Linked DNA regions of Pseudosulfitobacter sp. DSM 107133. The protein of the gene in region 1 interacts with the protein of each later gene in a pairwise test. Links are inferred from orthologs where the notes say so. Each region holds a gene or a part of one and is shown in the gene's direction. Other genes may lie near its edges.

What was found.
Region 2: the proteins of rho (region 1) and nusG interact in binary tests that used the Escherichia coli proteins (3 or more experiments, as listed by UniProt). The link is inferred for Pseudosulfitobacter sp. DSM 107133 from one-to-one orthologs.

What each region holds. Positions count from the first base shown.
Region 1 is NZ_CP085154.1:45,160-56,071, forward strand. The notes cover bases 1,464-4,266. They hold rho (transcription termination factor Rho), read left to right. Parts: upstream 1,464-2,117; coding sequence 2,118-3,416; downstream 3,417-4,266. Other genes in these bases: DSM107133_RS00230 (CopD family protein), read left to right, coding at 1,547-1,996; mnmE (tRNA uridine-5-carboxymethylaminomethyl(34) synthesis GTPase MnmE), read left to right, coding at 3,435-4,266. In the rest of the region: DSM107133_RS00220 (shikimate dehydrogenase), read right to left, coding at 1-549; DSM107133_RS00225 (nucleoside triphosphate pyrophosphatase), read right to left, coding at 546-1,145; more of mnmE, read left to right, coding at 4,267-4,715; tRNA uridine-5-carboxymethylaminomethyl(34) synthesis enzyme MnmG, read left to right, coding at 4,730-6,589; 16S rRNA (guanine(527)-N(7))-methyltransferase RsmG, read left to right, coding at 6,586-7,203; DSM107133_RS00255 (AAA family ATPase), read left to right, coding at 7,196-8,011; DSM107133_RS00260 (ParB/RepB/Spo0J family partition protein), read left to right, coding at 8,013-8,906; radical SAM family heme chaperone HemW, read right to left, coding at 8,903-10,048; rdgB (RdgB/HAM1 family non-canonical purine NTP pyrophosphatase), read right to left, coding at 10,041-10,652; rph (ribonuclease PH), read right to left, coding at 10,649-10,912. UniProt on the Escherichia coli protein: Facilitates transcription termination by a mechanism that involves Rho binding to the nascent RNA, activation of Rho's RNA-dependent ATPase activity, and release of the mRNA from the DNA template.
Region 2 is NZ_CP085154.1:3,084,777-3,095,730, reverse strand. What follows is about bases 8,110-10,954. They hold nusG (transcription termination/antitermination protein NusG), read left to right. Parts: upstream 8,110-9,187; coding sequence 9,188-9,721; downstream 9,722-10,954. Other genes in these bases: rplA (50S ribosomal protein L1), read left to right, coding at 10,252-10,950; rplK (50S ribosomal protein L11), read left to right, coding at 9,825-10,250; secE (preprotein translocase subunit SecE), read left to right, coding at 8,768-8,965; DSM107133_RS15330 (hypothetical protein), read left to right, coding at 8,110-8,689. Outside these bases: DSM107133_RS15375 (cytochrome P450), read right to left, coding at 1-1,259; DSM107133_RS15370 (hypothetical protein), read left to right, coding at 1,385-1,978; tuf (elongation factor Tu), read left to right, coding at 2,132-3,307; DSM107133_RS15360 (dimethylsulfonioproprionate lyase family protein), read left to right, coding at 3,486-4,181; DSM107133_RS15355 (VOC family protein), read right to left, coding at 4,178-4,564; DSM107133_RS15350 (CatB-related O-acetyltransferase), read left to right, coding at 4,705-5,349; DSM107133_RS15345 (anthrone oxygenase family protein), read left to right, coding at 5,408-5,899; DSM107133_RS15335 (adenylate/guanylate cyclase domain-containing protein), read left to right, coding at 6,224-7,951; more of DSM107133_RS15330, read left to right, coding at 8,063-8,109. UniProt on the Escherichia coli protein: Part of the processive rRNA transcription and antitermination complex (rrnTAC). The complex forms an RNA-chaperone ring around the RNA exit tunnel of RNA polymerase (RNAP).

The sequences.
Region 1 (10,912 bases):
ACCGGCCTGCACCCAGTCATAAACCTGCACCCGGCTGCCAAAGTCGGACGCCAGCCGTTCCGCCCGCACACGGGTGCGGTTGGTCAGCATGATTTCAGGCACCCCTGCGTCCAGCAGCGACGCCACAACCGCGCGCGCAGCACCGCCCGCCCCCAGAACAGCGGCCGGGCCAGATTGCGGCACCCAACCCGGCGCGCCGGACTTCAGGTTTTCCAGAAACCCGTAACCGTCTGTATTGTCGGCCTGAATCTTACCGTCTTTGCGAAAGATAATCGTGTTCGCCGCGCCAATCAGCGTTGCGCGATCGGTCACCAGATCGGCAATCTGCATCACGGCTTCTTTGTGGGGAATGGTGATGTTTACCCCGACAAAGCCCATGCCGGGAAGGGTGCGCAAAACCTGTTCCAGATTTTCCGGCTCGACATGCAAGGGGATGTAATACCCCTTCAGCCCCAAAGTTTTCAGCCAGTGGTGCTGCAACTGTGGTGATTTGGAATGGGCAACAGGCGCGCCGATCACGCCTGCCAGTGGAATTTTCGTATCAGTCACGCCTGAAGAACTCCTCGGACTGTGAGAAAGGCCAGAAGCTGTAAAAGTGGCATACCCAGCACGCTAAAGTAATCCCCTTCGATGCTGGCCATCAACCGCACCCCTTCTTCTTCTATCTTATAGCCGCCGACGCTGTGGCGGATGCTGTCCCAGTTGCGGTCAACATAGTCATGTACATAGGCATCCGACGCTTCGCGCATACGCACGCGCACCTGTCCGATGTGGCGCCAAATCGGTTCGCCGTTCTCACAGATCACCGCAGCCGACAACAAGCTGTGTGTATCGCCGCGCAGGGTGGTCAACTGTGCCACGGCCTGTTCGGGCGTTTCCGGTTTCGACAGCAACGTGCCACGGTGGTCCAGCACCTGATCGCAGCCCAACACAAATGTACCCGGCATCTTGTCGCTGATCTTGCGTGCTTTGATCTCGGCCAGAGTATCCGCAATGTCGCGCGGCCTGGCCTGTTCGGCCAGCATTCCCGCCTTAACACTTTCTTCATCAACGCGTGGTTTCATGACCTCAAAGGCGACACCTGCCTGTGTCAGCATTTCCGCCCGAATGGACGACCCAGAGGCAAGGATGATGGACTGTGGCATGTGGATAACCTTGTGCGAAAACCATGTGCAGCGCGTTGGTCCTTTTGTGGGAATTCTGCGCAGCGGGTTCAATCCCGAATTTCGCCGGCTTTTTGCCCGGCTTCACCGCCGTTGTACCCCCATGCACAAGGATAAGACAGCACCTGTTGGCGAAGATGTTATTGTTACAGTCTCCACAAAGTTATCCACACACCGTAGTGAAATTATCAGGTTTAATCATTTGAAATTAAATGATTATTTTTCCATTCTGCTTTGGTGGCAAATTCAGGGTAAAGTTTTCCCACTGTGCATAACCCGGTGTACGAACCATTAATCCACAGATTTCAAAGCCCCTACTTAATCATCAACCTTTCTTTTCTCTTCTATTTATTATTAGTAAGAGACCAAGAGCAGGGGGCCCCATGATCGACATTCTGAGCAACTGGTATCCCTACATCAAAGCGTTGCACATCATGTCAGTGATCGCGTGGATGGCTGGGTTGTTCTATCTGCCGCGTCTGTTCGTGCATCACGTCGAAACAGCCGGCCTGAGCGGGCCCAGCCATGACCTGTTCCTGATGATGGAAGAAAAATTGCTGCGGGTGATCATGAACCCCGCAATGATCTCGACCTGGCTCTTTGGCCTGCTGCTGGTGATGACACCGGGGATCGTCGGCTGGGATATGGTCTGGCCGTGGACCAAAGGGCTGTCGGTTCTGGCAATGACAGGGTTTCACATGTGGCTGGCACGCCAACGCAAGAACTTTGTCGCGGGCGAGGGGCTGAAAACCGGCCGCACCTATCGCATGATGAACGAGCTGCCAACGCTGCTGATGATCGTTATTGTACTGTCTGTGGTCGTGAAGTTCTGATTTTATTGACTCCGGCACCGCTTTTGCCTATCTGAGCGTAAGCACCCCGTTCGGGGACCGCATCTAGCGATATATTTTTGATTTGGGACAGCCAGGTTTGCGCCGGCTGCGACGTGTTTGCATGACAACTGAAACAATCGAAGCAACTGAAACAGTTGAATGCCTGACGTTGGCCGAGTTGAAGGCCAACAGCCCCAAAGATCTGCTGGCGATGGCCGAAGAGCTTGAGATCGAGAACGCCTCGACCATGCGCAAGGGCGAAATGATGTTCCAGATCCTGCGCGAACGCGCCGATGAAGGCTGGGATGTCTCCGGCGACGGCGTGCTGGAAGTGCTGCAAGACGGTTTCGGTTTCCTGCGCTCGCCCGAGGCTAACTATCTGTCCGGTCCCGACGACATCTATGTGTCGCCCGAGATGATCCGCAAATATTCGCTGCGCACCGGCGACACCATCGACGGCGGTATTCGCGCGCCGGACAATGATGAACGCTATTTCGCGTTGACAGATGTGGCGAACATCAACTTCGAAGATCCCGAAAAGGCCCGTCACAAGATCGCCTTTGACAACCTGACGCCGCTGTACCCCGACGAGCGCCTGACCATGGAAACCGACGAACCCGCGACCAAGGACCGGTCGGCGCGGATCATCGACCTGGTGTCGCCCATCGGCAAAGGCCAGCGGTCGCTGATCGTGGCGCCGCCGCGCACCGGTAAAACGGTTCTGTTGCAAAACATCGCCAACAGCATCGAACGCAACCACCCTGAATGCTACCTGATTGTTCTGCTGATCGACGAGCGGCCTGAAGAGGTCACCGACATGCAGCGTTCGGTCAAGGGCGAGGTTATCAGCTCGACCTTTGACGAACCCGCAACGCGCCACGTCGCCGTGTCGGAAATGGTCATCGAAAAGGCCAAGCGTCTGGTCGAGCACAAACGCGACGTGGTGATCCTGCTGGATTCGATCACCCGTCTGGGCCGCGCGTTCAACACCGTCGTGCCGTCGTCGGGCAAGGTTCTGACCGGTGGTGTGGATGCAAATGCCCTGCAACGCCCGAAGCGTTTCTTCGGTGCTGCACGGAACATCGAAGAGGGCGGCAGCCTGACCATCATCGCGACTGCGCTGATCGACACCGGCAGCCGCATGGACGAGGTGATTTTTGAAGAGTTCAAAGGCACCGGTAACTCGGAAATTGTGCTGGATCGCAAGATCGCGGACAAACGCGTGTTCCCGGCCATCGACATCCTGAAATCCGGCACCCGGAAAGAAGAGCTGTTGGTCGACAAAATCGATCTGGCCAAAACCTTTGTCCTGCGCCGCATTCTGAATCCGATGGGCACCACCGACGCCATCGAATTCCTGATTTCGAAGTTGAAGCAGACCAAGACAAATTCGGATTTCTTCGATTCCATGAACACCTGACCCTTGGGGGCGTGACCGATGGATACGATTTTCGCCCTTGCGACGGCGCAGGGCCGCGCAGGCGTGGCCGTTGTGCGCGTGTCGGGACCGTCAGCGCATAACGTCGGCCGCTTGTTGTGCGAGAGCCTTCCCGATGCGGGAAGCTTTGCTGTTCGCGCTCTGCGATCCGGCGGCGAGCTGTTGGATCGTGCGCTGGTGCTGACTTTTGCTGCGCCACACAGTTTCACCGGCGAGGATGTGATCGAATTGCATCTGCACGGCAGCATTGCGATCATTCAAAGGGTGCTGACCGCCTTGGGTGATTTCGATGGTGTGCGTCTGGCCGAACCGGGTGAATTCACCCGCCGGGCTTTGGAAAACGGCAAGATGGATCTGGCGCAAGTCGAAGGTCTGGCCGATCTGATAGATGCCGAAACCGAATTCCAGCGCGCCCAGGCCATGCAAACGGTCGAAGGGGCGTTAAGCAATGTGGTCGAAGAGTGGCGCGCGCGATTGATACATGCGGCGTCATTGCTTGAGGTGACAATTGATTTCGCGGACGAGGATGTGCCTGTCGATGTTGCGCCCGAGGTTACCGGACTGTTGGCAGATGTGATTGCGCAGGTTTCTGACGAGGTGTCTCGATCTTATATAGGTGAACGTGTGCGCGTCGGGTTCGAGGTGGCGATTGTTGGGCTGCCGAATGCCGGAAAATCAACTCTTCTCAATGCGTTAGCTGGACGTGATGCAGCGATTACGTCAGAATATGCGGGCACCACCCGCGATGTTATCGAAGTGCGGATGGATCTGGATGGATTGCCGGTCACGTTCCTTGATACCGCAGGCCTGCGCGAAAGCGACGATCATGTGGAAGCAATCGGGATTGAACGGGCGATTGCACGTGCCAGTAAAGCGGACCTGCGCGTGTTCCTGACGGATGATGTAACCGAATTGCCTCTTACGCCCTCACCGCACGATATTGTCGTGGCGCCAAAAGCGGATTTGCGCAGCGATGGGACAGGTGTTTCCGGTATCACCGGCGCGGGTTTGACTGTTCTTGTTCAGGATGTGAAGGCAGTCTTTTCCGGAATGGTCGCACAGGCCGGCCTGACGTCGCGCGTGCGTCACCGCACCTCGCTGCAATCCGCCGTCGCGGCATTGGAGCATGCGTCGCGCCTCGTCAATCAGGGACCAGAGGTATATGATTTTGCAGCAGAGGAACTTCGCACAGCGATTCGAAGTCTTGAGTTTCTTGTTGGACGTATCGACGTAGAGAATCTACTGGATGAGATCTTTTCCAGTTTTTGTTTGGGCAAATGACAGGAGTGTTTCACGTGAAACATTTTGACGTTGTGGTTATTGGTGGCGGTCACGCGGGCGCGGAAGCTGCCCATGCGGCTGCACGCATGGGTGCCAATACGGCGCTCGTGACCATGAACCTGTCTGGAATTGGCGTAATGTCCTGCAATCCCGCGATTGGTGGCTTGGGCAAGGGGCATCTTGTGCGTGAAATCGACGCTATGGATGGCGTTATGGGCAAGGTTGCGGACAAAGCGGGTATCCAGTTTCGCTTGCTCAATCGGCGCAAGGGCCCGGCTGTTCAGGGCCCGCGTGCGCAAGCGGATCGGGAGATCTATCAACGCGAAATGCTGGCCGCTACAATGTTGCAGACGAATTTGACCATTGTTGAAGGCGAGGTTGTCGATCTCAAAATGTCCGGTCAGCGTGTCACCGGGGTGGAACTGGCAGACGGCACACTTGTAGAGTCCACCGTGGTAGTCTTGACGACGGGCACATTTTTGCGCGGTATCATCCATATTGGCGACGAAAGACGATCTGGCGGCCGAATGGGTGACAAAGCATCTGTCCGTTTGGCAGAGAGGATCGACGCTTTTGGACTTCCGTTGGGCCGATTGAAAACAGGTACACCGCCACGTCTGGATACACGCACGATCAACTGGGACATTCTGGAAGAACAACAGGGTGACGAAGACCCCGCATTTTTCTCGTTCGAAACAACAAGATTGTCCGCGCGTCAGGTGTCCTGCGGGATTACCCATACGAATGAGCAAACTCATGACATCATTACCAGGAATCTGTCGCGGTCTGCGATGTACGGCGGTCATATCGACGGAAAGGGGCCACGCTATTGCCCTTCTATCGAAGATAAAGTTGTCCGCTTTGCCGACAAAACATCTCATCAGGTGTTTCTGGAGCCAGAAAGTCTGAGCGGGAACACGGTTTACCCTAACGGGATTTCGACCTCATTGCCTGTCGATGTGCAAGAAGCATATATCCATTCCATACTTGGACTGGAACAGGCCGATATATTGCAGCCTGGCTACGCGATCGAATATGACTATGTCGATCCGCGCGCGCTTGATGCGACGTTGCAACTGCGCGCAACCACACATCTTTTCCTGGCAGGGCAGATCAACGGCACAACAGGCTACGAAGAGGCGGCGGCGCAGGGTTTGGTGGCCGGGCTTAACGCAGCATGTCTGGCGCAGGGGCGCGATCCGGTGCACTTCGGTCGCGCAAACAGCTATATTGGTGTCATGATCGATGATCTTACAACCCGAGGTGTGACCGAACCCTATCGTATGTTTACTTCGCGTGCCGAGTTTCGCCTTTCCTTGCGTGCTGACAACGCTGACCAACGTTTGACTCCGCTGGCGATAGACCTGGGTGTTGTTTCCGCGCGCCGTCGCGAGCAGTTTGAAATCAAACGGAATGCTCTTGAGGCCGGATATCAGGCTTTGCAACGAGATTCATATACGCCGAAGCAGATCAACAGCGCAGGAATCGCAGTGAAAGAGGACGGCGTGCGCAGAACGCCGTACCAGCTGTTGTCCTTTCCTGACGTTGGTTTTGATGACGTTGTGCGTTTGCAGGCTGATCTTGGTGTTATTGAGGGACCCATTCAAACGCAATTGTCGCGCGATGCGTTGTATGCGAACTATGTTGATCGCCAACAGAAAGACATTGATCGCCTTCAAAAGGATGAGGCTCAGAAAATTCCAGCGGACTTCAAATATGCCGGGATTAGCGGCCTTTCCAACGAGTTGGCGGCAAAGCTGGAAAAGATTCAACCGGGTAATCTGGCCCAGGCAGCACGCGTAGAAGGGATGACCCCGGCGGCTCTTGCGTTGTTGTTGGCCAAGCTTCGCCAGCATCAGAAAAGATCAGCATGACAATAGTACCGGATTGGCTTGATGAGATTGTTTCACGTGAAACATTGGAAGACCTCGAGAAGTTTCATGCACTGTTTCTAAGGTGGAATGCCAAGATCAATTTGGTTTCGCGCTCCAGCGCGCCAGAGCTGTGGAACAGGCACATTTGGGATTCAGCTCAAGTTTGGCAGATTGCACCGAAGGCGGCACATTGGGCAGACTTTGGCAGCGGGGGCGGATTCCCGGCAATTATTTGCGCAATATTTGCCAAAAATACCAACGCTGAAACACGCTTTACATTGGTTGAGAGCGATCAGCGTAAGGCGACCTTTCTGCGCACGGCTTTGCGGGAATTGGATCTGAATGCGACTGTGGTGGCCAAAAGGGTGGAATCGCTTGATTCCTTAGGCGCTGACATCATTTCCGCGCGGGCTTTGTCGCGCTTGACGGATTTATTCGAGTTCGTGGCACAACACATGACACCAGGCGGGCAAGCGTTGTTTCCCAAGGGTGAAATTTGGCAGACAGAACTTGAAGAAGCGCAGAAAACGTGGACATTCGACTATAAAGCGCACACAAGTCATACGGACGCTCAAGCGGCTGTTTTGCAGGTCAAGGAGTTGAAGCGTGGTTGACCCAACACGTCCCATAGGACCCAAAATCGTGGCGATCGCCAACCAGAAGGGTGGGGTTGGCAAAACGACCACCTCGATCAATTTGGCTGCTGCTCTGGCTGAACTGGGCCGGAAGGTGTTGCTTGTCGACCTTGATCCGCAAGGGAACGCATCAACCGGGCTGGGGATTGAAGTTGATGACCGGGTTTTGACGACATATGAATTGCTGCTGGAAGATGTTGATCTGGAAGCAACGATTCTGGCTACCGCATTCGAAAACCTGTCGATTATTCCGGCAACAGTTGATCTGAGTTCCGCGGATCTTGAGTTGATTTCAAATGAGAAGCGCAGTTTCCTTTTGCATGACGCCTTGCGTCAGATTCAGATGGACGCTTTTGCCTTTGATTATGTCCTAATTGACTGTCCACCGTCGTTGAACCTGTTGACCGTAAACGCAATGATAGCATCGCATTCGGTGCTTGTGCCGTTGCAGTCAGAATTTTTTGCCCTCGAAGGATTGTCGCAATTGATGCTGACAATTCGCGAAGTTCGGCAGTCCGGGAACAAGGATTTGCGGATCGAGGGGGTCGTTCTGACAATGTACGACCAGCGGAATAACCTGAGTTTGCAGGTCGAACAGGATGCGCGCGACAATTTGGGCGATCTCGTCTTCAAGACGGTGATTCCCCGCAATGTCAGAGTTTCCGAAGCGCCGTCGTTTGCCATGCCGGTTTTGAACTACGATCCTGCATCGCGCGGTGCGAAGGCATATCGCCAGCTGGCTAAGGAATTCCTACACAACAATGCACAAACGAAAGTAGAGGCCTGATATGGTACCCAAGGATAAAAAACGTGGTCTGGGCCGTGGGCTTTCGGCGTTGATGGCAGATGTGAACGAGGCCGAGCAGGTGACACAAGAGAGTGTTGCGTCGGGGGTTCGTACAGTTCCGATTGAGCAAGTAAAGCCCAATCCGGACCAGCCGCGCAAACGTTTTACCCAGGATGATCTGGATGACCTGGCCGCGTCGATTGCGGAAAAGGGTGTGATTCAGCCGTTGATTGTGCGCGAAAAGGACGGCGGTTTCGAAATTGTCGCGGGCGAACGCCGCTGGCGCGCTGCGCAGATGGCCAAGCTGCATGAGCTTCCGGTGATTGTGCGCGACTTTGACGACACCGAAGTTTTGGAAGTCGCCATTATCGAGAACATCCAGCGGGCGGATCTGAACGCCATCGAAGAGGCGGCAGGTTATCGTCAGTTGATGGACAAGTTTGGCCATACGCAGGAAAAAATGGCCGAGGCCTTGGGGAAAAGCCGCAGCCACATTGCCAACCTTTTGCGTTTGCTACAGTTGCCAGATGATGTTGTTGAAATGGTGCGCAAGGGTGATTTGTCGTCAGGTCACGCGCGCGCTTTGATTACAGCTGATGATCCTTCGACTTTGGCGTTGAAAGTGATTGCCGAGGGATTGAGCGTTCGCGCGACCGAAGCGCTGGTTAAATCCACGCAAGGACGGGGCGATGACGCTGCCCCCAAGGACAAAACCAAAAAATCAAATCCGGCAAAGGATGCGGACACCAAAGCGCTTGAAGGTGACTTGTCGGCTGCGTTGGGAATGCCGGTTCAACTGTCACACAAACCGGGCGCCGAGTCCGGCCAGCTTTCGATTTCATACAAAACGCTGGATGACTTGGACGAATTGTGTCGGCTGCTAAGCGGAAGCTAATCTGCCAGCAATTCGCGTAAAACACCGTTCAAAACGCTAACACCTTGTTCTGTAACGGAAATATTTCGGCCTCTCTGATTGAGCAAACCAAGCTCTGAGAGGTTTTTCAGGGTATCAGGGGCCACAGAGCGCCCGGAAAGTGCCTCAAAACGCGCCAAATCCACGCCATCGGTCAGGCGCAGGCCCATCAAAAGAAATTCGTTGGCCTGATCTTCACCGGTCAGGGCGACGTTTGGCAATTGCCGCAGCTTTTCCAGCCAGCGTTTTGGATTGCTGGGGGCTTCGGTGGCAAAGCGTTGACCGTCGGTGGTGATGCGGCCGTGCGCGCCGGGACCGATGCCGACATAATCACCATAACGCCAATAGATCAGATTGTGACGCGATTGCGCACCGTCGCGGGCATGATTGCTGACCTCATAGGCAGGCATGCCAAAGTCGGCACAAATATCGCGGGTCAGGGTGAACATATCGGCAGCGCGGTCTTCGTCCGGTAGTCCGGCGAGTTTGCCCGCATTGTAGCGGTCGCCGAAAGCCGTGCCTTGTTCGATGGTCAACTGATATAAAGACAAATGGTCGATCGCCATGTTCAGAGCCTGCTTCAGCTCGGCTTCCCATTCGTTCAGTGTCTGCTTTTGCCGTCCATAGATCAGATCAAAACTGACCCGATCAAAAGTCTTGCGCGCGATGTCAAAGGCGGCGCGGGCTTCGTCAGCGGAATGGATACGACCCAGGCGCCGCAAGTCTTCGTCGTTCAATGCCTGAATGCCCATCGAAATCCGGTTCACGCCCCCCGCCCGGAAATTGGCAAACCGCTGCGCCTCGACCGAACCGGGGTTGGCTTCCAGCGTGATTTCCATGTCGTTTGCGGTAGGCCAGTGTTTGCGAATGGCGTCGATGATGTCGGCGACGACCCAGGGCTCCATCAGGCTGGGGGTGCCGCCGCCAAAAAACACGGTATGCACGATGCGTCCGGGTGTTTGATCGGCGGCTTTGCGGATTTCTTCCAGATAGGCATCGCGCCACGCGGCGTGGTCGATGGTGCGGGCTACATGGCTGTTAAAGTCGCAATAGGGGCATTTGGCTGCGCAAAACGGCCAGTGGATATAAATTCCAAAGCCGCCGTTTTGCCAGTCTTCAGTCAAAGCAGCCGTCGATCAATTTTTTGAACGCATTGGCGCGATGGCTGATCTCGTTCTTTGCGTCGGCGGTCATTTCTGCAAAGGTGACGTCGTGACCAACCGGTTGGAACATCGGGTCATATCCGTGACCATGTTCACCGCGAATGGGCCAGACCAATGTGCCCTCAACTGTGCCCTCGAAGACCTCGTCATGGCCGTCCGGCCAAGCCATCACCAGCGTCGAGCAAAACCGCGCGGTGCGCGGTTCGGGCGCGTTGCGTTCCTCCAGCAGGTTACGGGTTTTGGTCATGGCCATCAGGAAGTCGCGACCATCGGGGGTTTCGGCCCAATCCGCGGTGTAAACGCCCGGGGCGCCGTCCAATGCGTCGACCTGAATACCGGAATCATCCGACAAAGCAGGCAGGCCGGTGGCCTGCGCCGCGGCGTGCGCCTTGATCCGGGCGTTTCCGACAAAGGTGGTTTCGGTTTCTTCCGGTTCGTCCAGCTTCATCTCGGCGGCACCGATGACCTGCACGCCGAATGGCTGGAACAAGGCTGTCATTTCTTCCAGCTTGCCCGCGTTATGCGTCGCCACCAACAACCGGTCACCGGTGAATTTGCGTGTCATGCCGTGGCTGCCTTTTGTGCGGCGACCAGTTCGGACACGCCTTTCTCTGCCAGATCCATCAGCTGGTTCATCTGATCGCGCGAAAAGGTTTGGCCCTCGGCGCTCATCTGGATTTCGATCAAACGCCCGGTGCCTGTCAGGATAAAGTTGCCGTCGACACCGGCTTCGCTGTCTTCAGGATAGTCCAGATCCAAAACCGGCTGGCCCGCGTAAATCCCGCAGCTGACGGCCGCAACAGGGTCTACCAAGGGGTCAGAGAC
Region 2 (10,954 bases), 3.0 Mb from region 1 along the record:
TCTTGCAACGCGAACGAAGCGCCGATGCAAATGCGTGGACCGTCGCCAAAGGGCAAATAGGCATAGCGGTCAATCGCCTTGCGGTCGGCAAAACGCGCGGGGCGAAAGGCGTCGGCGTCTTCCCACAGCAGTTTCGAGCGCCCCAGCGCATAGATCGGGATCATCACCGTATCGCCGGGCAAAATCTCGCGTCCGCCCAGCGTGTCCTTTTTCAGCGCCGTGCGCGACACGATGCCCGCAGGCGGATACAGGCGCAGCGCCTCGTCGACGATCTGGCGGATATAGGGCAGGTGCGCCACATCGTCGGCCCCCGCCGCACGGCCCTGCAACACCGATTGCGCTTCGGCGCGGGCGCGGTCCTGCACATCCTGATCGAAGGCCACCAGATACATCGACCACGCCAGCGTCAGCGCCGTGGTCTCGTGCCCCGCCACGATAAAGGTCAGCAGGTTGTCGCGCAGTTCTGCGGTGGACATGGTGCGTCCCGATTTCGGGTCTTCCCCTGCCAGCAGCAGATCCAGCAGGTCGGGCACCGGGCTGGTGCCGCGCGCGGCACGGTCTTCGATGGCCCTGTCCGCGACGGCCTTCATTTCTTTCAGCGCCTTGCCCGACATCAACCGACCGGGGCGCGGCACCCAGTCCGGAAAGCCCAGTATGTCGAACAGCGAAATCTTGCCCGCCTCGGCGATATAGTCGTCGATGGCTCCATGCACGCCGTCACGGTCAAAGGTGTCGCCCCCCGAAAAGGTCACATCGGCAATCACATCGAATGTGGTCGTCACCATCTCGTCCAGAAAGTTGACCGCGCGCGGCCCTGCCGCTGCGATCCTCTCGCAGGCCCGTTCGGCTGCATCCGACATGATCGGTGCCAGCGCCGAAACATTGCGATGTGAAAACACCGGTGCCGCCGTGCGCCGCTGCCAGCGCCAGTGTGCGCCCTCGGCAATGAACAGCGAGTCTCCGATCGCCGGTTTCAGCAGGTTCTTGGTCACCAGCGATTTGGGGTACTGGTCCAGACGGTCCAGCAACATCTCGCGGATGGCAGCGGGGTCCATGACCATATGCCAGCGTTTGCCGGTCTTGCCGGACACCATCGGCTGTGTTGTCGCAATCTCGGGGATGATCGACAGCACGTTGCGCCGCGCTTCTTGCAGGCTTTTCAGCAGGCCCCAGGGTTCGCTGACCAGCGGCACGCGCACGGGCAGCCGGGGGCCGGGCAGGGGGCTTTGGCTGGCTTGTGGCAGAACCGTTTCGGACATCATGCGCTCCTTGTTGCACCATGATATATGTGCATCTGCCCGCACTGCAATCGACCTGCGGCCAATTGCGCCTGTGCCGATCATCCGCTAGGCCTTTGCCGAAACAATCCTTTGGGGGGACTGCAATGCTGCGGCTTGTGATGACGATATGTGTGTTGGGCCTGCTGACGGCCTGTGGCGGCGCCAGGGACCTGGATGAAAAACCGGTGCCGCTTGGCAATTTCAACCTGCTGCACAACGTCGTTGTCGCCCCCAAGGCACAAAAGGGTCCGCTCAGCCGCGATGCGACCGAAGAACAGCTGACCACGGCTGTGCATGACGCCATTGCCCAGCGGTTTGATCGCTATGACGGTGACAGCAACTATCACTTTGGTGTGTCCGTCGAAGGCTATGTTCTGGCTGCCCCCGGCGTGCCGCTGGTCCTGTCACCCAAGTCGATCCTGATCATCAATCTGACGGTCTGGGACGATGCGGCCGGCAAGAAACTGACCGACAAGCCGCATACGATCACCGTTCTGGAAACCTTTGGCACCGGCACGGTCGTGGGATCGGGCTATACGCTGTCCGCCGAGGAACAGTTGGAACAGCTGTCCCAGAATGCGGCCAAGGCGATCGAACGGTATCTGGTCAAGCAAATGAAGGAAGAGGGCTGGTTTGTCACCACAGGGTCGGGGCGTCCCGGCGCTGCGGTCGCCACAGCGGCTGTCGCCGCCGAATAAGGCGCGCAATGACCAGCCCCCGTGACTTTTGTGCACATCCCCACAGGGGCAAAAGGGTGAAGACCGCTTGATTTTCCTGCGTAATGGCAATACATGCCGCGCGGAACACATCTGGGTCCAAATGGATTCCGCAAACAAAAAGGGTGCCGAGACATGGCAAAGGCAAAGTTTGAACGTAACAAACCACACGTTAACATCGGCACAATCGGCCACGTTGACCACGGCAAAACCACGCTGACAGCTGCGATCACCAAATACTTTGGTGACTTCAAAGCCTATGACCAGATCGATGGCGCGCCCGAAGAGAAAGCCCGCGGTATCACCATTTCGACCGCCCACGTCGAATATGAAACCGAAAGCCGCCACTACGCGCACGTCGACTGCCCCGGCCACGCCGACTACGTCAAGAACATGATCACCGGTGCCGCGCAGATGGACGGCGCGATCCTGGTTGTGAACGCGGCCGACGGCCCGATGCCGCAAACGCGCGAGCACATCCTGCTGGGCCGCCAGGTGGGCATCCCCTACATGGTTGTCTACATGAACAAAGTGGACCAGGTGGACGACGAAGAACTGCTGGAACTGGTGGAAATGGAAATCCGCGAGCTGCTGTCCTCGTACGAGTACCCCGGCGACGACATTCCGATCATCCCCGGCTCGGCTCTGGCTGCCATGGAAGGCCGCGATCCCGAGATCGGTGAAGAGTCGATCAAGAAACTGATGGCCGCTGTTGACGAATACATCCCGACACCCGAGCGTGCCGTGGACCAGCCGTTCCTGATGCCCGTCGAAGACGTGTTCTCGATCTCGGGCCGTGGTACCGTTGTGACCGGCCGTATCGAGCGTGGCGTGATCAACGTGGGCGACGACATCGAAATCGTCGGCATCCGCGACACCAAGAAAACCACCTGCACAGGCGTGGAAATGTTCCGCAAACTGCTGGATCGTGGTGAAGCCGGCGACAACATCGGCGCCCTGCTGCGCGGCATCGACCGTGAAGGCGTTGAGCGTGGTCAGGTTCTGTGCAAACCCGGTTCGGTGAACCCGCACACCAAGTTCGAAGCCGAAGCCTATATCCTGACCAAGGATGAGGGTGGCCGTCACACGCCGTTCTTCGCGAACTACCGTCCGCAGTTCTACTTCCGCACCACCGACGTGACCGGCACCGTGAACCTGCCCGAAGGCACGGAAATGGTTATGCCCGGCGACAACCTGAAGTTCGACGTCGAGCTGATCGCGCCGATCGCCATGGAGCAGGGCCTGCGCTTTGCGATCCGTGAAGGCGGCCGCACCGTCGGCGCCGGCGTGGTGTCGAAAATCACCGAGTAAGCCGCTTGTGCGGGTCTTCGGACCCGCATGACGCTTCCATCGAAAAGGCCGCAGCATATGCTGCGGCCTTTTTGTGTTTCGGGGTGTGCCGCATAGTGACTTGCAAAACCCGTACAAAAGATCGTTTCTGTGGTGCAAAGCCAAACCGCCGTTGATCTACACAAAAGGATTGCGCCAAGTGAGCGAACCGTCACCCCCTGTCGACCTGCGTCTGCGTGAGTGTCCGAACTGGACCTATCTGCTGCGGGAATTTGACGTGCTCTATCGCAATGGCACTGCGGGCGGCAGCCCGTCGATCCGCAGCCACCGCAAACGGGTGCGTGACAGGCTGTCGGCCTGCGTGGCCTCCAACCCTGTGGTCGTGGCGCGCCCGCACGAGGCAAAACCTGTAACCGCCCATTTCGCCCGCGCGCTCGATCTGGGCGAACGCTCTTCAATGCAGGGCATGGCGCGGGCGCTGCGCGAGGTGCGCGGCGATCTGACGTGGGAATACGGCTATGAGAAACTGCCCAGGGCGCTGGCGCAGAAATATGCCTATTGCGAGGTTCTGGGGCCTAAGGGGCCGGTGCAATCCGACAGCCTGATCCTTGGCTTCGTGCTGTTCGCCCCCGCCACCACATATCCCCAGCACAGCCATCAGGACATCGAGGAAAGCTATATTTCGGTCTCGGGCGCCTGGTCGGAAAACGACACGGCCGTCTATGCGCCGGGGTCGCTGATTTTGAACCGTCCGGGGGACGAGCACCGGATCACCACCGGAGAGCTGGACCCCTGCCTGCTGGCCTATGCGTGGACGGGCGCTGCGGGGCGGCTGGCCGAGCCGATGATGAAACTGACCGGAACGCGCAAGGCCAGATCGCGGGGGCCGTATTAGGTAGCTGCCGGATCCTTGTGACAGACCGCTTCCAGACGGTTGCCATCGGGGTCGGTGACGAAGGCCGCGTAATATGTGGCACTGTATTCCGGGCGCAATCCGGGCGGGCCTGCATCGACCCCGCCCGCTTCTAGGGCGCGGGCATAAAACCGGTCGACGCTGGCGCGATCCGCTGCGCGAAAGGCGACATGGGTGCCGTGCCGTGCAGAGGATTCGTCAAGTTGCAGGCCAAAATCCTCACCGTCTTTGACGCCATAGGTCAGCATGGTCGCATTTTCCCAAAGCAGCGGCAGACCCAGCGCGGGCATGACATGATTATAGAATTGTCGTGCTTTCTGGATGTCGCAAATGCCAAGCGTCACATGGTCGAAAATAGATGGCATCGGTCGCCTTTCCTGCGGTTGAAACGGTGACTTTGATTCTGCGCACCTTCGCTTTGCAGTTCAAGCCTTGGTAAACCGGTGCTGCCCAGCGGGCCAATTGGCGGGTGACAAGCGCCCCTTGGGCTGGCACATCATGACGCATGACACGATCCTTTGCCGACCCGACACAAATGCACCCTGTGATGTTGCCCGATGGCACGCCGCATCCTGGCACCGTGTTCCTGAAACCTGCCTTGTCGCATCCGCGCATCTTCGTGGGCGATTACACCTATGCCAGCGCCCATGTGCCGCCCGCCGACTGGGCCGGGCATCTGGCCCCCTACCTTTACGATTTCTCGCCCGAAGCCTTGCACATCGGCAAGTTCTGCCAGTTTGCCGATGGCGTGCAGTTCATCACAGCCTCGGCCAATCACCGCTATGACGGGTTCTCGTCCTTTCCCTTTGCCATTTTCGGTGGCGGTGAGATGGCGGGGCGTCCGTCGATGCCGGATGCGGGGCCTGATACCGTGATCGGCCATGATGTGTGGATCGGACAGGGCGCGCGCATCCTGCCCGGGGCGCGGATCGGCTGTGGCGTGATTGTCGGGGCCGGTGCGGTGGTATCAGGGCAGGTTCCGGATTACGCGATTGTCAGCGGCAACCCGTCCCGCGTGATGCGGATGCGTTTCGATGCAGACACCGTGGCAGCGCTGCTGGATATCGCGTGGTGGGACTGGCCCATCGACCGCATTCTGGCGCATGAGGCCGCGATTTGCGGCGCGGATCTGGCCGCCTTGCGCGGATAACCGACGGAATCGCACCGGCGCATCGTATCACCTGACATTGCTTCAGAGGGTTTTTCCAATGCTGTTCACATTCCGCAGCTTCCTGCTTCTCAGCCTGCTCGAAACCGGTGCGATCTTCGGGTTCTTTTATGCATGGGTCTGCTCGACCATGTGGGGGCTGGATGGCGCGCGCCCCGAGATTGCAATCGCCGCGATGCAGGCAATGAATGCCTCGGTGCGCAACGGCGTCTTTGCAGTCAGCTTTTTCGGCACGCCGCTGGTGTTGCTGGCGACGGTGATTATGGCCTTTGTCACCGCCCACCGCAGGGCAGGGGTGATTCTGGCGGCGGCTTTGGTTTTTTCCGTGACGTCCGTTGTGGCGACGATGGCGGTGAATGTTCCGATGAACCAGGCGCTGGCCCTGGTCAGCCTGCCCTCTGATCGGGCGGCCGAGATTTGGGCGGCCTATTCGGGGCCATGGCAGTTGTGGAACAGCCTGCGCACGCTGACCAGCGGTGTTGCGCTGCTGCTGGTCGGTGTCGCGTTGATGCAGGCGCAGCACCGCACCTGACGATCCCTGGCATTAATGGGTCCAGACCCGAAAACACTCTTGCAATGCAGCCGCGTGCCGCGTAATCACGCAGCGATCGCGTAGGGGTATAGCTCAGCTGGTAGAGCGACGGTCTCCAAAACCGTAGGTCGAGGGTTCGAACCCTTCTGCCCCTGCCATCATCCTCCAGAACAGTTTTGCAAAGCTTCGCCTGTTTCGGGCGCACGGCTGTATGTGTTCCTGTGGAAAAGGTGAATGGTCAACAGCCTTGCCTTTGACGGTCGGAACATGAACTGTCGAATTGGGTAAGTCGTCATGAGTTGCCCCGGACCGACGGAGGACCATGTGAAACGGCGACTGGCGGCGATTCTGGCGGCGGATGTATCTGATTACGGTGCCCTCGTTCAAAGCGACGAGATGACGGCCGTCCGCACCGTGCGTGGGCATATCAGCGCATTCGAGCCGCAGATTGCGCTGCATCACGGGCGGATGGTCAAAACGATGGGCGATGGCTTTCTGGCTGAATTCGGCTCGGTCGTTGATGCTGTTGCATGTGCTGCCATCCTGCAAAAGATCGCGCTGGAGCGGAACCACAAGATTGCCATTTCCGAACGCGCCGTGTTTCGCATGGGCGTTCATGCCGGAGACATTCTTGAGGAAGCAGAGGACATCTTTGGTGACGGGGTGAATATTGCCGCCCGTCTCGAAAGCCTGGCCGCGCCCGGATCGGTTCTGATTTCGGCCAAAGTGTTCGAAGACGTCGACCGGCGTCTGGATCTGACGTTCAAGGATCTGGGCCTGAAAACCCTCAAGAACATCGAAAAACCCGTTCAGGTTTACCAGCTTGAGACTGATGGCGTGCACCCTGTAAGTCTGGCGCATCCCGAACTGCCGGAAAAACCGTCCATTGCGATCCTGCCGTTCAAGGTGTTTTCGAACGGGGATGAAGACGAATTTCTGGCGGACAGTCTGGCCGAGGATCTGACCACTGTGCTGTCGGGGGTGCCGTGGCTGTTTGTCATCGCGCGCAATTCGGCATTCACCTACAAGGGGCTGGTGGTTGATATCCGCGAAATCGGTGCAGAACTTGGCGTGCGCTACATCGTCGAGGGCAGCCTGCGGCGGTCGACCGACCGGATCAGGGTTTCGGTACAGCTGGCAGACGCTTCGGACCGTCGCCAGATCTGGGCTGACCGCTATGATGGCCAGCTGAACGATATCTTTGAATTTCAGGACGTCGTGACCAGCAAGATTGCCACAACAATAGCGCCACAGCTTCAGGCGCTCGAAATCCAGCGGTCAATGCGCAAACGTCCCACCGACCGGTCGGCTTACGAGCTGTTCCTCTCGGCGCTGGGGTGCCTCAACAGTGCAAGAATCACCGAGGCCGAGCAGATATTGGAAAGCGTGATACAGGCCTATCCCGACTATGCCAGTGCCAAGGCGGTTCTGGCGTGGTGCACCACGCTGCGGGTCGCATGGCAATCCGCCGACGAGTCGGATGCCCTGCGCGAGAAAGGCGTCGCTTTGGCACGCGCGGCGCTGGGCAGTGCGCAGTGCGACGTCGAAACCCGCGCCTATGCGGGTTATGCGATTGCCTTTCATTTCTATGACATCGAACGCGGCAAGGAGCTGGTCGCCGAAGCTGTCGAGCTGTGCCCCAGTTTTGCCTGGGCCTGGGTGTCGCGTGCGCTGCTGGAAGCGTTTTTTGGGGATCCGGCCAAAGGTATCGCCTATGGCGAAACAGCGCTGAGATTGAACCACCTGGACCCGCTGGTCTTTCGCACATATATGGCGCTGACCAATTGTTATATCGGGTTGGGCGACAACGCGAACGCCCTTGGTCATGCCGAAAGGGGATTGCTGCGAAATCCCAATATCGTCGGCTTGCAGGTCTTGAAGACGGTTGCGTTGCATCGGCTTGGACAACAGTCCGAGGCGACGGCAGAAGCCGCGAACCTGATCGGGCGGCACCCCGGATTCCGCGTGTCCAAGTTCACGCTGCACACCGGAAAGTTCGCAAATATCTCTGATGTTGCGGGTGCGTTGCTGGCCAGTGGCCTGCCCGAGTAGCGCGGGGCCGGCCGGAAACAGCGCCACAGTTTCGCCATAATGCCGCCGCCGTCATTGCGCATTCTGCCTTTATGTCGGCATGGTTTGTTAATGTCTGCCAAAGGTTCCCCCATGTCCGATTCTGCCAAAGCGGATCTTGGTCCCGACACGCTGTCTCTGATCCGTGATCTGGTGACCGATGAAAATGTTACCCCCGAAGCCCCCCGCGCGCCGTCACCACGCGCGCAGATGGCAGCGACACCTGTTGAACATGTGGCTGTGACAGCAGGGCCGGCACGCCGCGCCACGCAGGGGCGGGCAAAGGACGCCTTGCATCGTGTTGTCGCCCGCCTGCGCGGCTTTCGCCCCAGCCGTCGCCAGATCATCTGGGCCGCCATTGCGCTGGTCGTGGTGCTGCGTCCTGCATGGGTTGTTCTGGCGCTGGTGCTTGGCCTGTTTCTGGTTCTGGGCGTGTTTCTGGCCTTCGGGCCCGACCGGCTGTGGGCGGGCACGGTCGCCCTGTTGAAGTGGTACATCGCCCGCGCACCCGAACGCGGGGCGCGGCTGGCCGCATGGATCGACGGGTTTGCCTATCGTTGGGACAGTCTGCTGGACCTGTTCCCCGATGGCTGGGTCGATGCTCTGTATCTGCCCGACCTGCAATCGGTGCTTGAGGCTGATGACCGCCACGACGCCGTCATGGCCACGCGTCTGCAACGCTTGCAGGACCAATCCCCCGATCAGGGTGCCGCCGCCTGAGGCCGGCACCTGCAAGGGGCCTTGAATTCGCAGCCGCAGCCCGTTACATGGGCCGGACCAATCCGATAGGAGCCTGTCATGGCCACCACCAATCCGCTGCAATTCATCCAGCAAGTGCGCACCGAAGTCAGCAAGGTCGTTTGGCCGACGCGGCGCGAGGTCATGCTGACCACCGTGATGGTGTTCATCATGGCGGCGCTGGTTGCCGTGTTTTTTGCGCTGGTCGACATCCTGATCCGCGGCGGCTTGCAGCAAATTCTGACGATGTTCGGCTAAGCGTAACGCTGTCAGCCGTTCCTTGCCAAAAGCCCCACAAACCCGATCAAGGCCTTGAAACTCTGCGATTGTCGGAGTAGACGGCAACCCTGACCTGACAGAGGGCGTGCGGCGATTCGTGTTGCGCGCCGATTTTTTGTTCAGGTCAGTCGGGCCAAGTGTCTGAAAATTATTAAGAATTTGACACGTCTTCGTGTCGCACCAAGAGAGGCAGACGAGCTTATGGCGAAACGGTGGTATTCGGTCAGTGTTCTTTCGAACTTCGAAAAGAAAATTGCCGAGCAAATTCGCACCTCCGCCGTCGAGCAGCAGCTCGAAGGTGAGATCGACGAAGTTCTGGTGCCGACCGAAGAGGTCATCGAGGTGCGCCGCGGCAAGAAGGTCACGACCGAGCGTCGCTTTATGCCCGGTTATGTGCTGGTCCACATGGAGATGTCCGACCGCGGATATCACCTGATCAGCTCGATCAACCGCGTCACCGGTTTCCTGGGCCCCCAAGGGCGCCCGATGCCGATGCGCGACGCCGAGGTAAACCAGATCCTGAACCGCGTTCAGGAAGGCGAAGACAGCCCGCGCACTCTGATCCACTTTGAAGTGGGCGAGCGCGTCAAGGTGAACGACGGTCCGTTCGAGGATTTCGATGGCATGGTCGAAGAAGTTGATGAAGATGCGCAGCGCCTCAAGGTGACGGTGTCGATCTTCGGGCGCGAAACGCCCGTGGAACTGGAATTCACTCAGGTCACCAAACAGATGTGAGTGTGAATTGTGGGAGGCGAGGGTGCCGCGGCATCCAAACCGGACCACACAACGCAAAGCCCCAAGGGACGCGTCCTGCGGGGGTTGAAACAGGAGAAGGCCCATGGCCAAGAAACTCGTCGGCACTATGAAGTTGCAAGTGCCCGCCGGTCAAGCAAACCCCTCCCCGCCGGTCGGTCCGGCGCTGGGTCAGCGCGGCATCAACATCATGGAATTCTGCAAGGCGTTCAACGCCAAGACAGCAGACATGGAGCCCGGTGCGCCGTGCCCGACCGTGATCACATATTACCAGGACAAGTCCTTCACCATGGACATCAAGACGCCCCCGGCGTCCTACTTCCTGAAAAAAGCGGCCAAGGTGAAGTCTGGTGCGAAAACGCCCAGCCGTGAAACCGTCGGGACTGTGACAACCAAGCAGATCCGCGAAATCGCCGAAGCGAAGATGAAAGACCTGAACGCCAATTCGATCGAAGCGGCGATGCAGATCATCCTGGGCTCTGCCCGCTCTATGGGCATCGAGGTGAAGTAAGATGGCAAAGTTCGGAAAACGCACCACCGCCGCCCGCGCAGCTTTCGCTGGCAAAGAGAACCTGTCGGTCGAAGACGCAATTGCGCTGATCCAGGGCAACGCCAAGGCCAAGTTCGACGAAACCGTCGAGATTTCGATGAACCTGGGTGTTGACCCCCGTCACGCGGACCAAATGGTGCGTGGCGTGGTTGGCCTGCCCAACGGCACCGGCAAAGACGTGCGCGTCGCTGTTTTCGCCCGTGGTCCCAAGGCCGACGAAGCCAAAGCAGCCGGAGCCGACATCGTTGGCGCCGAGGACCTGATGGAAATCGTGCAAGGCGGCAAGATCGAATTCGATCGCTGCATCGCAACACCCGACATGATGCCGATCGTCGGCCGTCTGGGTAAGGTTCTGGGCCCCCGCAACCTGATGCCGAACCCCAAAGTGGGCACGGTCACCATGGATGTGGCGGACGCGGTCAAAGCTGCCAAAGGCGGCGAAGTCCAGTTCAAGGCCGAAAAAGCGGGCGTCGTGCACGCCGGCGTTGGCAAGGTTTCGTTCGACGCGGCCAAGCTGGCTGAAAACATCCGCGCCTTTGTTGGTGCCGTGGCCAAGGCGCGTCCCGCCGGTGCCAAAGGTACTTACATGAAAAAGGTCTCGCTCAGCTCCACAATGGGCCCGGGCGTGTCGGTTGACGTGGACAACGCGGTTACCGAGTAAGTTT